2 regions of the Sulfitobacter sp. M85 genome follow, and region 1 is predicted to be linked to the other one. Evidence: riboswitches for the same ligand, from Rfam matches in the RefSeq annotation. Region 1 holds a riboswitch; the other holds the start of a gene.
What was found. Region 1 has a riboswitch for thiamine pyrophosphate ahead of thiD (bifunctional hydroxymethylpyrimidine kinase/phosphomethylpyrimidine kinase). Riboswitches for the same ligand answer to the same signal wherever they lie in the genome.
Positions count from the first base shown of each region.

Region 2: another riboswitch for thiamine pyrophosphate. It lies ahead of thiB (thiamine ABC transporter substrate binding subunit); the one in region 1 lies ahead of thiD (bifunctional hydroxymethylpyrimidine kinase/phosphomethylpyrimidine kinase).

Region 1 is NZ_JABECQ010000003.1:257,246-265,050, reverse strand. Features, by position in the region: gene HKX24_RS07495 (HesA/MoeB/ThiF family protein) at 1-159, opposite strand, end outside; gene HKX24_RS07490 (thiamine phosphate synthase) at 156-752, opposite strand; gene HKX24_RS07485 (thiazole synthase) at 749-1,510, opposite strand; gene thiS (sulfur carrier protein ThiS) at 1,514-1,711, opposite strand; gene HKX24_RS07475 (FAD-dependent oxidoreductase) at 1,701-2,681, opposite strand; gene thiD (bifunctional hydroxymethylpyrimidine kinase/phosphomethylpyrimidine kinase) at 2,674-3,477, opposite strand; TPP riboswitch at 3,546-3,642, opposite strand; gene HKX24_RS07465 (error-prone DNA polymerase) at 3,754-7,083, opposite strand; gene HKX24_RS07460 (DNA polymerase Y family protein) at 7,083-7,805, opposite strand, start outside.
Region 2 is NZ_JABECQ010000001.1:492,434-500,238, reverse strand. Features, by position in the region: gene HKX24_RS02505 (ATP-binding cassette domain-containing protein) at 1-601, opposite strand, end outside; gene HKX24_RS02500 (thiamine/thiamine pyrophosphate ABC transporter permease ThiP) at 588-2,144, opposite strand; gene thiB (thiamine ABC transporter substrate binding subunit) at 2,120-3,097, opposite strand; TPP riboswitch at 3,132-3,233, opposite strand; gene aroC (chorismate synthase) at 3,326-4,435, shown strand; gene HKX24_RS02485 (DMT family transporter) at 4,446-5,384, shown strand; gene cobO (cob(I)yrinic acid a,c-diamide adenosyltransferase) at 5,455-6,060, shown strand; gene HKX24_RS02475 (alkaline phosphatase D family protein) at 6,118-7,665, opposite strand.

The sequences.
Region 1 (7,805 bases):
CACCAATGTGATCCGCCCGACACCGGCCCCGACGAGATATTGCAGCACAGGCACCGCCAGCGCTCCGGCACCGACGACCAGCACATGCGCCGCCGTGAGCCGCGCTTGCCCCTCGGCGCCAACCTGCGGCAGAATGATCTGGCGGGCGTAACGGCTCATGCCGTCACCTCAAGCCATTCGCGCATCCGCGCTTCGGGGTCTGCGTTCAGCGTGATATCCGTGACCGCCGCCACCGTATCGGCCCCGGCGGCAAAGGCCCCCGGCGCACGGGCGACAGACATGCCGCCGATGGCGCAAAGCGGGATATCCCCGATCCGCGCCTTCCATTCCGTCAAACGGTCGAGCCCCTGTTCGGTCCATTTCATCTTTTTCAGAATGGTCGGATAGACGGGGCCGAGGGCGATGTAATCGGGGGCGAGGGCCAGCGCGCGGTCAAGCTCGGCATGGTCATGGGTCGACAGGCCCAGCTTCAGCCCGGCGGCGCGGATCGCGGGGATGTTGGCACTGTCCAAATCCTCTTGCCCCAGATGCAGCCAATCGGCCCCCAGTTCAATCGCCAGTTGCCAGTGGTCATTCACCACCAGCAGTGCGCCGTGCTGGCGGCAGAGGTCGAGCGCGGTGGTGATCTCGGCGCGCAGCACCTCTTCGGGCGCGTCCTTGATGCGCAGTTGCACCAGCTTCACGCCCAAGGGCACGGCCCGCGCGACCCATGCGGTACTATCGAAGACGGGGTAGAAACGCGGCAAGCTCATAGCCAAGCCTTTCCGATGACGGGGGTGGAGGGCACGGCCATGTCGCGCTGGCCCATAGGGCCGGAGGCGGCGGCAAGCGCGCCCGCGCGGCAGGCCAGCGCAAAGGCTTCGGCCATGGCGGCGGGGTCGCGGGCCTCGGCCACGGCGGTGTTCAAAAGCACCGCGTCGAACCCCATCTCCAACGCCTGTGCCGCATGGCTGGGCAGGCCGAGGCCCGCGTCGATCACCATGGCCACATCGGGAAATGCTGCCCGCAGACTGCGCAGCCCGTGCAGGTTGTTCAGCCCCAGCCCCGAGCCGATCGGCGCACCCCAAGGCATCAGCACCCGGCAGCCCGCATCGACCAACCGCGCGGCCAGCACCTGATCCTCGGTGGTATAGGGGAAGACCTCGAACCCATCGGCGCAGAGCGCCTCGGCAGCCTCGACCAGCCCGAAGGGGTCAGGTTGCAGCGTGTCGGCATGGCCGATGACCTCTAGCTTGATCCAATTGGTGCCGAAGTATTCCCGCGCCATCTGCGCCGTGGTGATCGCCTCGCGCGCGGAATGGCAGCCGGCGGTGTTGGGCAGCAGATGCACGCCCAAGCCGCGCACCATGTCCCAAAACGCCTGTCCTGCGCCTTGTTCGCGGCGCAGCGAAACCGTGGCGACCGGCGCGGCGCTTTGGCGAAAGGCGGCCTCCATCACTGCGGGCGAGGGGTAGCGCGCGGTGCCCAGCATCAGCGGCAGGGGCAGGGCGGTGCCGTAGAAATCGCGCATCGTTCAGCCCCCCTGCATGGCGCTGAGCACTTCGAGCCGGTCGCCGTCGCTCAGCATGGTCTCACCCCGCGCGCCTGCGGGGACGAAACTGCCGTTGAGGGCGGTGGCGACTTTCGCTTCGCCCCAACCAAGCTCTGCCAGTGCCGCGTCAAGCTGCGCGGCGGTGACCTCACGCGTCTCGCCGTTCACTTCAATCTTCACGGAATAAATCCCCCGTTGTCGCTGTTGCCAGAAAGCCCGCGGCCTGTTCGGCCAAGGCGGGCGCCATGAGAAAGCCGTGCCGGAACAATCCGTTCAGATGCAGCACCGCCCCGCGCTGTACGATGCCGGGCAGGTTGTCGGCGAAAGCCGGGCGCAGGTCGGCGCCCATCTCGATGATCTCGCCCTCGGCAAAGCGCGGGTCGAGCGCATAGGCGGCTGAGAGCAGTTCCAGCGCCGAGCGGGCGGTCATGCCGCTGCGGCTGGCGCTTTCGATCTGGGTCGCGCCCAGCATGTAGATGCCTTGCCCGCGCGGCACGACGTAAAGCGGGTGGCGCGGGTGCAGCAGGCGGATCGGGCGGGTGAGGGTGATCTCAGGCGCGCGCAGCAGGATCATCTCGCCGCGCACGGCACGCAAACCGGGCAGAGCGTCGCGGGCCACCATGCCGCGGCAGTCGATCACCGGGCCTGTGACCTCCGAAGGGGTGAGGGCCGTGGTCTTAACCGTCACGCCCTCGGCGGCCAGCGCATGGGTCAGGTCTTGCAGCGCTTGGCGCGGGTTCAGATGCGCTTCCTCGGCAAAGAACAACCCGCGGCGATGGCGCCCGGCGAGGTCCGGCTCACAGGCCGCGATGGCTTCGGCGTCGCAGGGGCTGTGGCTTTCGGTGCGGGCGGCGAAACGCTGCAATTCCGCGCGGTCCCGTTCGGGGGCGAGGACCAGCGTGCCCCGATGGGTGACTTCCGTGATCTCCCCCCATAGCGCCGCGGCACGCCGCCCATGGGTTACCACCGCAGGCTCGCTCAGCGCGCCTTCGCAAAAGGGGGCGAGCATGCCGCCCGCCCACCACGAACAGCCATGCGGCCCGGGCGGGCCTTTGCGGTCAACGAGCCGGGGCCGCAGCCCCTGCGCCAGACAGGCCCGCGCGGCCCAAAGCCCTGCCACGCCCGCGCCGATGATGGTGACATCACTCATGGGGCCAAACGCCGTGAAAATGATGGACCGGCCCGTGGCCATGGCCGATGTTGAGGGCGTCCGCCGCGGCAATGGCGCGTTGCAGATAGCTATGAGCGGCTCCCACCGCCTGCGGCAGAGGCAGGCCCCGCGCCAGACCGGCGGCAATGGCGGCAGAGAGCGTGCAGCCGGTGCCATGGGTGTTCGCCGTCTGCTGGCGGGGCGCGGAAAGGCGCAGGGTGTCGGTCTTGGAAATCAGCAGATCGACACAGGTCTCGCCCTTGCCATGGCCGCCCTTCATCAGCACCGCGCGCGGACCGAGCGACAGCAGCGCGCGGCCCTGCGCGAGCATCGTGGCCTCGTCGGTGGCTTCTTCTGTGTCCAGTAGCCGTGCGGCCTCGGGCAGGTTCGGCGTCAGCACATGGGCGCGGGGCAGCATCCGGGCGCGCAGGGTTTTGACCGCTTCGGCAGAGAGCAGCGCATCGCCGGATTTCGCCACCATCACCGGGTCGAGCACAATGGGCGCGGGGCAGTCGGCCAGCCCCTCGGCCACGGCGGAGATCGTGGCCGGATCGCCCAACATGCCGATCTTGATCGCGCCGATGGCCAGATCGTCAAAGACCGCCGCCATCTGCGCGCGGATCATCGCAGGCGCGATCATGGCGACCGCGGCGACGGCGCGGGTGTTCTGGGCGGTGACGGCGGTGAGCACGCTGGCCCCATAGACGCCAAGCGCGCTAAAGGTCTTGAGATCGGCCTGAATCCCCGCCCCGCCGCTGCTGTCGGACCCCGCAATCGTCAGTGCTTGAAACGCCATTCGGCCCCCCCATTCGTTAGATGGGCCGAGGGCATGGAGATACGGGGTAAACGACCGCCCGGATGGGGCTGATGCTTGCTTCCGTTCCCTACGCCGGTACGACCCGGATCAGGTTCGATGGGTCGGTTTTCACCTCTCAGCCTTGCGGCACCCCAACGGATTTCCGGCAGGCTAGCGAGGGGCGTTCAGAGGGTCAACAGGGGATCGGTTATTTATTTGTTTACTTTTTATATCAAGTAGTTGTGGTTCGTACCTCATGCATTGCATGAGGATTCGTTAATGAAAATCCCGCGATTTGGGGATCACCTTGGCATCGCGCGGGTGGCCGTGCATGGCCACCTGACCGGGCAGCGGATGGGTCGGGTGATCGCCGCGCGTCGTGATGCCGGGCATCGGTGCTTCCGATAGTGCTGCCAGCCGGTCGGAGCGGTTCTCGAGCCGGTCTGCCACGACATGGATCACCCGCCCGTCGGTCTGCACGCGCCCCTCCACGACCAGAAGCCTCGCCGACATGATCGTGGGGCGGTAGAGCTTGAACATGTTTGGCCAGATCACGAGGTTGGCGACGCCAAACTCATCCTCCAGCGTGATGAAACAGACCCCCTTGGCGCTGCCGGGTTTCTGGCGCACCAGCACAAGCCCCGCCAGTTTCACCCGCCGCCCGTGGCCCATGCGTGAAAGGTCCCGCGCTGAGGAGAACCCCTGCGCGGCAAGGCTGGCGCGGTAGAAGGACATCGGATGCGCCTTCAGCGACAGGCGCAGCGTCTGGTAATCGGCCACGACCTGTTCCGCCTTCGGCATCACCGGCAGATGCACCTCTGGTTCCGGGCCGCGGGCCGAGGCTTCGGCATGATCGAAGATCGGCAAGGCGGGCGCGTCGCGCAGCCCTTGGGCCTGCCAGAGCGCTTGGCGCCGGTCGACCCCCATGCTGCGCATCGTGTCGGCGGCGGCGAGCTGGCGGATCGCCTTGGCATCGAGACCCGCGCGGGTCTTGAGGTCTTCGACATCGGCGTAAGGCGCGTCGCGCCGGTCCATGATCCGCGCGCCGGCCTTTTCCTGCAGCCCGTCTACCATGCGCAGCCCCAGCCGCAGGGCAAAGCCATCGCCGCAGGGCTCCAGCGTGCAGTTCCAGTCCGAGAGGTTCACGTCGACGCCGCGCACCTCGACCTGATGCTCGCGCGCGTCGCGCACGATCTGGGCGGGCGCGTAAAACCCCATCGGCTGGGAGTTCAAAAGCGCACAGGCAAAGGCCGCCGGGTAGTGGCATTTCATCCATGACGAGACATAGACCAGCTTGGCGAAGCTCGCCGCATGGCTTTCGGGAAAGCCGTATTCGCCAAAGCCCTTGATCTGGTCGAAACAGCGCTGCGCGAAGACCGGATCGTAGCCGCGTTTGGTCATCCGGCCCACCATCTTGTCCTGCAGCTTTTCGATGGTCCCGCGCGAGCGGAAGGTGGCCATGGCCTTGCGCAGCTCGTTGGCCTCGGCGGGCGAGAACCGCGCCGCGTCGATGGAGATTTTCATCGCCTGTTCTTGAAAGATCGGCACGCCCAATGTTCGGCTGAGGATGCTGAACAGCTCGTCCTGCGGATAGGCCGGGCCGGGGGCGGGGTAGACGACGCTTTCCAGCCCCTGACGGCGGCGCAGGTAGGGGTGCACCATGTCGCCCTGAATGGGGCCGGGGCGGACGATGGCGACCTCGATCACCAGATCGTAGAAGACGCGCGGGCGCAGTTTCGGCAGCATCGCCATCTGCGCCCGGCTTTCGACCTGAAACACGCCAAGGCTGTCGCCCCGGCAGAGCATGTCGTAGGTGGGCCGCCCGGTGGCATCGTCCTCGTGATCCTCCACCGGGACCGTGGCCAGTTCCAGCGGGCGGTCGTAATGCGCCTCGATTAGGTCGAAACATTTGGCGATACAGGTCAGCATGCCGAGGGCGAGGATATCGACCTTGAAGATTTGCAGCGCGTCGATGTCGTCCTTGTCCCATTCGATGAAGCTGCGCTCGGGCATGGCGCCATTGCCGATGGGGACGATCTCGGTCAGGGGGCGTTCGGTGAGGATAAAGCCGCCGACGTGTTGGCTCAGGTGCCGCGGCATACCGATCATCTGGGAGGCGAGTTTCAGCACCATGCGGAGGTAGGGGTCCGACAGGTCCAGCCCCGCCTCGCGGGCGCGGGCGTCGTCCATCTCGCCCTCGAAACTGCCCCAGATCGTGCCCGCGAGTTTCGAGGTCACGTCTTCGGAAAGCCCCATCGCCTTGCCGACCTCGCGAATGGCCGAGCGCGGGCGGTAGTGGATCACCGTGGCGCAGAGCCCGGCGCGGTGGCGGCCGTATTTGCCGTACATGTACTGGATCACCTCCTCGCGCCGCTCATGCTCGAAATCGACGTCGATGTCGGGCGGCTCGTCGCGTTCCTCGCTGAGGAAGCGCTCGAAGAGCAGGTCATGCACCGCCGGGTCGACCGAGGTGATGCCGAGACAGAAGCAGACGGCGGAATTGGCCGCCGAGCCGCGCCCCTGGCAGAGGATCGGCGGCTCGGCCTCCTCGCGGGCGAAGCGGACGATGTCATAGATGGTCAGGAAATAACGCGCGATCTTCTTGGAGGAGATCAGCGCGAATTCCTTCTCGATGGTCTTTTTCACCGCCTCGGGCACGCCTTCGGGGTAGCGCCGGGCGGCGCCTTCCCATGTGAGGCGCGCCAGTTCCTCCATCGGGCTGCCGCCCTCGGGGACGATCTCATGGGGGTATTCATAGGCCAGATCTGTGAGGCGAAATTCGATCCGGTCGGCAAGGCGGCGCGTCTCGGCGATGGCATGGGGCCAGTCGGCGAAGAGGCGCATCATCGCCTCGGGGGATTTCAAGTGGCGTTCGGCATTGGCGGCCAGAAGATAGCCCGCCTTGGGCACGATCACCCCCTCGCGGATCGCCACCATCACGTCCTGCAACGGGCGGCGGTGGCGGGCGTGGTAAAGCACATCGTTGGTGGCAAGCAGCCTCAGCCCATGGGCACGGGCCAGCGCATCCAGCCGGTTGATCCGCGCCCGGTCGTCGCCCCGGTAGAGAAAGCTCGCGCCGATGTGGCGCATCCCCGGCAGCGCTTTCAGCAGCCGCGGCAGGCCCGCGGCGAAGAGGTCGAGGTTCTCGGGCGGCATGACGATGAGGTGCAGCCCTTCGGCATGGCCCTGCAGCATCTCCAGCGTCAGATGGGTCTCGCCCTTTTGCTGCCACTCGCCGTCGACCGATTGCATCTTGCCCGCCGACAGAAGCGTCGAGAGCCGGGCATAGGCGGCGCGGTCTTGCGGGTAGGCGAGGATCTCGGTCCCGCAGAGCAGCACCAGACGCGCGCCGATCAGGGGCCGGATATGCGCCTTTTCGGCCTCTACATGCAGCCGCACCACGCCCGCCAGCGTGTTGTGATCCGCGATGCCGAGGCTGTCGTAGCCGTGGTGATGCGCCGTCTGGACCAGATCGACGGCGTCGGAGGCAGCGCGCAGGAAGGAAAAGCAACTGGCCAGCCCGAACTCCACATATTCTGCGCGGGCGGGGGCGGCGAAACCGTCCTCGCCTAAGGTGCGGCGTTTATGTCCCTCCTGCTGCGGCATCAGGCGAACATCCCGTGCAGGAACCAGCGCGGCTCGGCCCCGCGTCCGTCGTGGATCACGCCCTCGCGGTAGAGCCAGAAGCGCTGGCCGCCCGCGACCTCCACTTTATAGTAATCGCGCAGCCGGGTGCCGGGGCGGTCGCGCCACCATTCCGGCGCGATGCGCTCAGGCCCCGCGTGGCGGGTGGTCTTGTAGGTGACGCGGCGCCAGTTGAACTGCGAGGGCGGGCCTTCGGGCACGGCGTAGATCACGCGCACCTCCTCGGGCGGGGTGAGCAGACGCAGTGGGCGTTCGCGCAGCAGCGCGGGGGCGGCTGTGGGGCTGGCCTGCAGGGCCGGGGCGCGTTCCTCTACCGCCTCGGGCTTGTGGGTCTCGCGCCACTGCGGCCAACTCACCTTTTCGGGGCCGAGCTTGGCGACCAGACGGTCCAAGAGCCCGGCCACGTCCGCCGAAGGATCGCGCTTGCCGTCGAGGTGGTCCTGCATCAGCGGCAGCGGCTCGCTGTCGGTGGCCTCCAGCGTCAGCAGATCGAAACCAAAGCCGCTGTCGATATTCTCCAGCTTGCCATCGAAAAGCCTGCGCAGATGCGCCGGGTCGCGGCTGGCCCGCGCTGTGGCGACCCCGAGGGTGCGCCAATCGCCGTCGATGCGGTAGACCGTCAGCCGCAGCCGTCGCGCGCCGAGCTCGGCCCGGGCCAGTTGTGTGCAGAGGTCTTCCACCAG
Region 2 (7,805 bases), on a different contig from region 1:
TCACCTCATCCGCGATGCGGCGCACGTCATCGGGGGCATGGGTCACCATGATCAGCCCCGCGCCGGTCTCACGGGCGAGGTCTTGGACCAAATCCAGCATCTCCACCCGCAGCGCCGGGCCGAGCGCGGCGAAGGGCTCATCCAACAGCATCCATGGCCGCGCCTGTAACAGCACCCGCGCCAGCGCCACGCGGCTTTGCTGCCCGCCCGACAGCGCGCCCGGGCGTTTGGCGGCGTGATCGCTGAGCCCCACCCGCGCGAGGGCGGCATCGACCGCCTCCCGGTCCGCTGCTTTCAGCCGCAGGTCGGGGCGCAGGCCAAGGCCGACGTTCTGCCGCACGGTGAGATGTGGGAACAGGTTATTATCCTGAAACAGCATCGTCATGCCGCGCTGGCCGGGATGTTGATCCGTGATCTCCTCCCCCTCCTGCAGCAGCCGCCCCGCTGCCACCGGCACGAACCCACAGATTGCCGCCAGCAGGGTCGACTTGCCCGACCCGGAGGGGCCGATCACCGCGTAGTTGCGCCCCTGCGCCAGTGTCATATCGGCCACGAGGGAGAACTCGCCCCGCTCAATGCGCATGTCTTCAAGCGTCAGCATGCCAGCGCCCCCATTTGTCGCAGATGAAAAACACCGCCAGCGCCAAGACCAGCAAAAGCAGCGCTGCGCCCGCCGCGGCCTCCATCCGGTAGGCGCCCATCAGACGATACATCTGCAAGGGCAGCGTCGCACGCTCCTGATCGGCGAAAAGCGCGATCACGCCGAGATCCCCCACCGACAGCGCCCCCGTCAGCCCGGCGGCAAAGCCCAATTGCGGGCGCAGACGCGGCAGGACCAGCAACCGCCACAGCGCCCAACCCGTCATGCCGAGGATCTGGGTCAGGGGGCCATAATCCTTCAAGGTCTCGCGCAGGCGCGGCACCAGAATGCGCAGCACGAAAGGCAGCGCCATCAGCGCGTTGACCAAGGCGGTGACCGGCAGGCTCAGCCGTGCGGGGTCCAGCACCGGGTTGATCAGGATGAACCACCCCGTGCCAATCATCAGCGGAGAGGCCGCAAGCCCCATCAGGCCAATCGCCTCCACCCCGCCACGCCGCCGGGTAGCAATCCAGCCTGCCATCGGCAGCGCCAGCAGGGCCAGCACCGCCACGCTCAACCCCGCCACCAGAATGCTATTCCCGGAGGCCTGCCAGACCGAGGCAGGCAGTTCCGCGACCCCCGCCAGCCCGCGCAGCACCACGGCCCCCAGCGGCAGCAGCAAGAACAGCGCAGCGAGCGCGATCACCAGCCCGTCTAATGCCCGCTGCGCGCCGCCCCGCGCATCCCAGCGGCGCAGGGGGCGGTCCAACCCGCCGCCCAAGCTGATCGGCGGGATCAGCCAAAGCGCCGCCACCGCCGCCACACCCGCGACCACAAGCTGCACCACCGACAAAAGCGCCGCCCGCCCCAGGTCAAAATCAAACCGAAACGCCTGATAGATCGCCAATTCGATCGTCGTCGCCCGCGGCCCACCGCCCAGCGTCAAAGCCACGGCAAAACTGGTCAGGCAGATCACGAATATCAGCGCCGCCACGCCGGGCAGCACCTGCCGCAGCATTGGCCATTCCAGCGCCAGAAACAGCGCCCGCGGCGTCATCTGAAGCTGCCCCGCGAGCCGAAACCGCTCAGAAGGGATGCTCTGCCAGCCTTGCAGCAAAAGCCGCGTCGCCAGCGGCAGGTTGAAGAAGACATGCGCCAGAACCACGCCATGCAGCCCGTAGATCGACACCGGCGGCAGGCCAAGAGCCGCGCCAAATTGGTTCAGCACGCCCGACCGGCCAAAGACCGTCAGCAGCCCCAGCACCGCCACGATCACCGGCAGAATGAAAGGCGCGCCCAGCAACGTGATCAGCGCGCCGCGCCCCCAAAACCGCCGCCGCGCCAGCGCCCGCGCCACCGGCACGGCCAGCAGCACCGAAAGCACCGCCGACCAAACCGCCTGTGTCGCGGTAAACCGCACCGCCGCCCAATCCGCCGGGCCGAGCCCCGCACCCACATCGGCCGCCGCGAAGACGGCGACCAAAGCGGCAAGGATCAGCCCCGCGACTAGCGCGGCGGCGAAAAGCCCCGTCTTGCCGCTTAACGCGACAGCGCGGTCAGCCATTCGTCCAAAGCCTCCTCACGGAGCGCGGGGACCTCGTCGTTCGGCACTAACAGCGCCTTGTCGGGCTGGATCATGCCCTCGAACCCTGCGGGCAGACCGCCTTCGGGCGTCACGGCGGGATACATCCAGTTGGTCGTCGGCAGCACCGATTGCGCGGCATCAGAGACGAGGTATTGCAAGAACCGATCCGCCAGTTCCGGCTGATCCGACCCGGCAAGCTTCCCCGCCACTTCGATCTGCATGTAATGGCCCTCGTCGAACAGCGCCGCGGTCTTGCTGTCGTCCTCCTCCGCGATCAGGTGATAGGCCGGAGAGGTGGTGTAGCTCAGCACCATGTCGGCCTCGCCTTCGAGGAAGAGACCGTAGGCTTCGGACCACCCTTTGGTCACGGTCACGACATTGTCGGCCAGCCCCGCCCAAATCTCGGGCGCCTCATCGCCATAGGCCGCTTTGACCCACATCAGCAGCCCCAAACCGGGCGTCGAAGAGCGCGGGTCTTGGATCACGATTTTCAGATCGCTCTCGGTCAGCGCTTTGAAATTACCGGGCGCGTCCAGATCGGTGCCGTGGACAAAAGCGAAATAGCCCCAGTCATAGGGCACGAAAACTTCGTCTTCCCAAGTGATCGGCAGGTCATAGTCGGCCTGCAACCCGCTCGGCGCGAACAGTTCGGTCTCTTTCGCGGCGGCGACAAGGCTGGTGTCCAGCCCCAGCACGATATCCGCGTCGGACCGTGTGCCTTCAAGCTTGAGCCGCGCCAGCAAAGCCGCGCCATCGCCCATGCCGACGAATTTCAGATCGCAGCCGCATTCGGCCTCGAACCCCTCTTCGATGGCCGGGCCCGGCCCCCATTCGGTGACGAAACTGTCGTAGGTATAGACCGTCAATTCAGGCGTCTCGGCCCATGTGGCCGATGCGCCCATGACGCCCGCAGCAAGTGTAAGATACTTCATCGCATCCTCCTTTTGCGGCGAAAGGTAAAAGGTGGATGTCTGTCCTGACCTTCCCTCCGCCGGTGTTAACCGGTTCAGGTTCAACGGGTCCGCACAGCATGCGCATCTCAGCCCAAAGGCCCCCCGAGGTAGCGTCAGGGGTAGATCGGACCTGCACAATTGGCAAGGCAAATCCCCTTGAGGCAGGGCGCTGCCCCGGCTAAGGGTTTGACAACAGGAGGTCCGCCCATGTCGATCAACAGCTTTGGCCATCTTTACCGGGTCACCACATGGGGCGAGAGCCACGGGCCCGCCCTTGGGGCGACCATCGACGGCTGCCCACCCGGCGTGCCGATTGACGAAGGCATGATCCAGCAGTGGCTCGACAAGCGCAAACCGGGCCAGAACAAATACACCACGCAGCGGCGTGAGGCGGATGAGGTCCGGATCCTGTCGGGCACCTTCGAAGGGGTCACCACCGGCACGCCCGTGCAGCTGATGATCGAGAACACCGATCAACGCTCGAAAGACTACGGCGACATCAAGGACAAGTTCCGCCCCGGTCACGCCGACATCACCTATTTCCAGAAATACGGCATCCGCGACTATCGCGGGGGTGGCCGTTCCTCGGCCCGGGAGACCGCCGCGCGGGTGGCGGCGGGCGGTCTGGCGCGTGAGGCGATCAAGGCGCTGGCGCCGGAGCTTCAGATCACCGGCTACATGGTGCAAATGGGGCCGCATAAGATTGACCGCGATGCGTTCGATTGGGACCAAATCGACCAAAACCCCTTTTGGGTGCCGGATGCCAAGGCAGCGGCGGACTGGGCCGACTACCTCGACGGGCTGCGCAAATCGGGCAGCAGCGTCGGCGCGATCATCGAAGTGACGGCGCGCGGCGTGCCTGCGGGTCTCGGCGCGCCGGTCTATGGCAAGCTCGACACCGATCTGGCCGCCGCGATGATGAGCATCAATGCCGTCAAGGGCGTGGAGATCGGCGAGGGCATGTCGGCGGCGATGCTGACCGGCGAATTGAACGCCGATGAGATCACCATGGGGCCGGATGGGCCGGAATATTCCTCGAACCACGCGGGCGGCATCTTGGGCGGGATCAGCACCGGGCAGGATGTGGTGCTGCGCTTCGCGGTGAAGCCGACCTCCAGCATCCTGACCACGCGGCGCACAATCACGAAACAGGGCGAAGAGACCGAGATCATCACCAAGGGCCGCCACGATCCTTGCGTCGGCATCCGCGCGGTGCCGGTGGGCGAGGCGATGATGGCCTGCGTGCTGCTGGATCACCTGCTGCTGCATCGCGGACAGATTGGTCAGAACCGCGGCATAATTGGCCCCGAGGCGTGAGGATCAAAGCATGAAAGTCGATGATTTCTCCGCCCGCCCCGCCCTTGGTGTCGGACTGAAAATCACGGCGATCCTGCTTTTCACCTGCATGTCCGCGATCATCAAATCGCTGGCCGACGATGTCCCCGCCGGGGAGTCGGTCTTCTTCCGCTCCTTCTTTGCCATTCCAGTGATCCTGATCTGGCTGGCGCAGCGCGGCAAACTGAAAAGCGGGCTAAAGACGCAAAACCCGATGGGCCATGTCTGGCGCGGGCTCTTCGGCACCACGGCGATGGGGCTGACCTTTACCGGCCTCGGCCTGCTGCCCCTGCCCGAGGTCACGGCCATCGGCTTTGCCACACCGATTTTCACCGTCATCCTCGCTGCCGTGTTGCTGGGCGAGAAAATCCGGCTGATCCGCGTGAGTGCCGTGGCGATTGGGCTGGTGGGCGTAATGATCATCCTCTGGCCGCGCTTCACCAGCATCGGCACGATGGAGCAGACGGCCACCATCGGCGCGCTGCTGATCCTGATGGCGACCATGGTGCGCAGCCTTGTGCAGATCCACATTCGCCAGTTGGTGCAAAGCGAAGACACCGCAGCCATCGTGTTCTATTTCTCGGCCACCGCGTCGATTCTGGCGCTTTTCACCCTGCCCTTCGGCTGGGTCATCCCCGATCTGCAAACCTTTGGCCTGCTGGTCCTTGCCGGGTTGATCGGCGGGGTGGCGCAGATCCTGATCACCTCGGCCTACCGCTTTGGCTCAGCCTCGATGCTGGCGCCCTATGACTATACCTCGATGCTTTTCGCCATTCTGCTGGGCTATGTCTTCTTTGCCGAACTGCCCACGATGATGATGCTGGCGGGCGCGGCGCTGGTGATCAGCGCGGGCGCGTTGGTGATCTGGCGCGAGCGGCAGTTGGGGATGGAGCGGGGCAAGGCGCGGTCTGTCACCGATCCCAAAGCGTGATCGAATGCGGGCTTTCGCCTGACCAATCCTCTGCCTATGGTGCCCCGAAACCGGATAGAGGAGATGACCGATGAGCGACGCGGATCCGAAAGATCACAAGGAAAAGATGCAGCAGCGTCAGGCCGAACAGCGCGCCAAGGTGGCCGAGTTGCAAGACCCCGAGAAGGGTCTGGTGCTGGTCCATACCGGCCCGGGCAAGGGCAAATCCTCTTCCGCTTTCGGCGTGGTGGTGCGCGCGCTTGGCTGGAAGCAGCGCGTGGGTGTGGTGCAGTTCATCAAGGGCAAATGGAAAACTGGCGAACGATTGTTCTTTGAACGGTTGGACGAGGTGACATGGCACACGATGGGCGAAGGCTTCACTTGGGACACCCAAGACCGCAACCGCGACATCGCCGCCGCCGAAGCCGCATTTGGCAAGGCGCGCGAGATGATGGAGAGCGGGGAATATGACCTTGTGGTGATGGATGAGATCAACATCGCCATCCGCTATGAATACCTCAAGATCGAAGATGTGATCGCCGGGCTCGACGCGCGTGACAAGCGCACCGCCGTGGTGCTGACAGGCCGCGACGCCCGGCCCGAGCTTTGTGACTATGCCGATCTGGTGACCGAAATGTCCGAGGTCAAACACCCGTTCAAAGCGGGCATCAAAGCACAGCGCGGCGTCGACTACTGAAACGAAAAGGATCGCCCGCTTCGGGGCGATCCTCCCACTGTGCCATGCAGAGGGCGCTTAGATCGCCGCTCCCTTGGGGTCGAGCGTCACCGAGTAAAGCTCGGTATCGGCGCGGTCCATCAGACGCACTTTCATCTGCTGGGTCTTGGCGTCGATATCGACCAAGCCAAAAAATTGCAGACCGGCGGAGGGCGGCAGGTTCACCTGACCTTCTTCGGGCGCTTTGACGTATTTCAACTCAGGGCCAAAGGTGCCGTCCAATTCGTTCGGGCCGAAGGTGCCGGCGTGCAGCGGGCCCGAGACGAACTCCCAGAACGGGTCAAAGTCCTGAAACTGCGCCTTGTCGGGGTTGTAGTAATGCGCGGCGGTGTAATGCACATCCGCCGTGAACCAGACCACGTTGTCGATCTGCGCGGTCTTGATGAAACGCAGCAGCCCCGCGATCTCTTGCTCGCGGCCTTTGGCGGCACCATTGTCGCCATTGGCAACCGCCTCGGCCCCGCCACCGACGACCAGACCGATGGGCATGTCGCAGGCGATGACCTTCCATGTGGCCGCCGAATTGGTCAGCTCCCGCTTGAGCCATGCCATCTGCTCGGCCCCGAGGATATCGGTGGCCTGCGACATCTCGGTCTGCATGTTCTCGCTGTTCGGCCCCCGGTAGCTGCGCAGGTCGAGGAAGAAGACATCCAGCATCGGACCGTAGTTGATCTTGCGGTAGACCCGGCCCGGCTCGGCGGGGGTGATGCGCAGCGGGGTCATCTCATGGAAGGCCTGCGAAGCGCGCGCGGCGAGGACATGGATCGACTTTTCGCTATAGCGGTCGTCTTCCATCAGGCTGCGCGAGGAGGACCAGTTGTTCACGACTTCATGGTCGTCCCACTGCATGAAGGTCGGCACATGGGCGTTCATCTCACGCACATGGTCGTCCATCAGATTGTATTTCCACTGACCGCGGTATTCGTCCAGCGTCTCAGCCACCTTGCGCTTCTCGTCGATGATGAGGGTGTTCTTCCACATCGTGCCGTCGTCAAGCTGCACCTCATCCTCAAGCGGGCCATCGGCATAGATGGTGTCACCGGAATGCAGGAAGAAGTCGGGGCGGTGTTTGGCCATGGTCGCATAGGTGCGCATGCCCTCATCGTCGATGCCCCAGCCCTGACCGGCGGTGTCACCGGACCAAGCAAAGCGCACGTCGCGGCGCGCGGTGGGCGCGGTGCGGAACTGGCCGATGATCGGCTCGGAAGTGGCGTTGATGTCGCTCAGGTCCGCAGCGGTGAAGCGGTAAAAGATATCCTGATCCGAGGGCAGCCCTTCGACCAGACGTTTCACCGCCAGATCGTGGTTCGGCAGCGCGTTCATCGGTGCAAGCTGGCGCGCGTTGGCAAAGCTTTCGGTGGTGGAGATTTCGACCTGCACCCGCGCCGGGCGGTCAGTGCGGGTCCAGATCATGCCGGACTGCGTGTCGACATCGCCCGATTGCACCCCATGGGTAAACACCGGGCGCGAGGCCGCGCGGCTGAGGCTGGGCATGGCAAGGCTTGCGGCAAAGGCGGTGGAGCCCGCCAGCACAGCGCGACGGGTCGGGCGGATCAGTTTGGTCATCTTGAGCTTCCTCTGAGGGTGGCGATGGCGGCACAGAACCCCCGGCGCGTGACAGAGCGCCGACAGCGGCGTGACTCTTTGGCAAAGCTTTGGTGACAGGACGGTGACGTGTTACCAAAATCCGTACCCTATTTTCATTC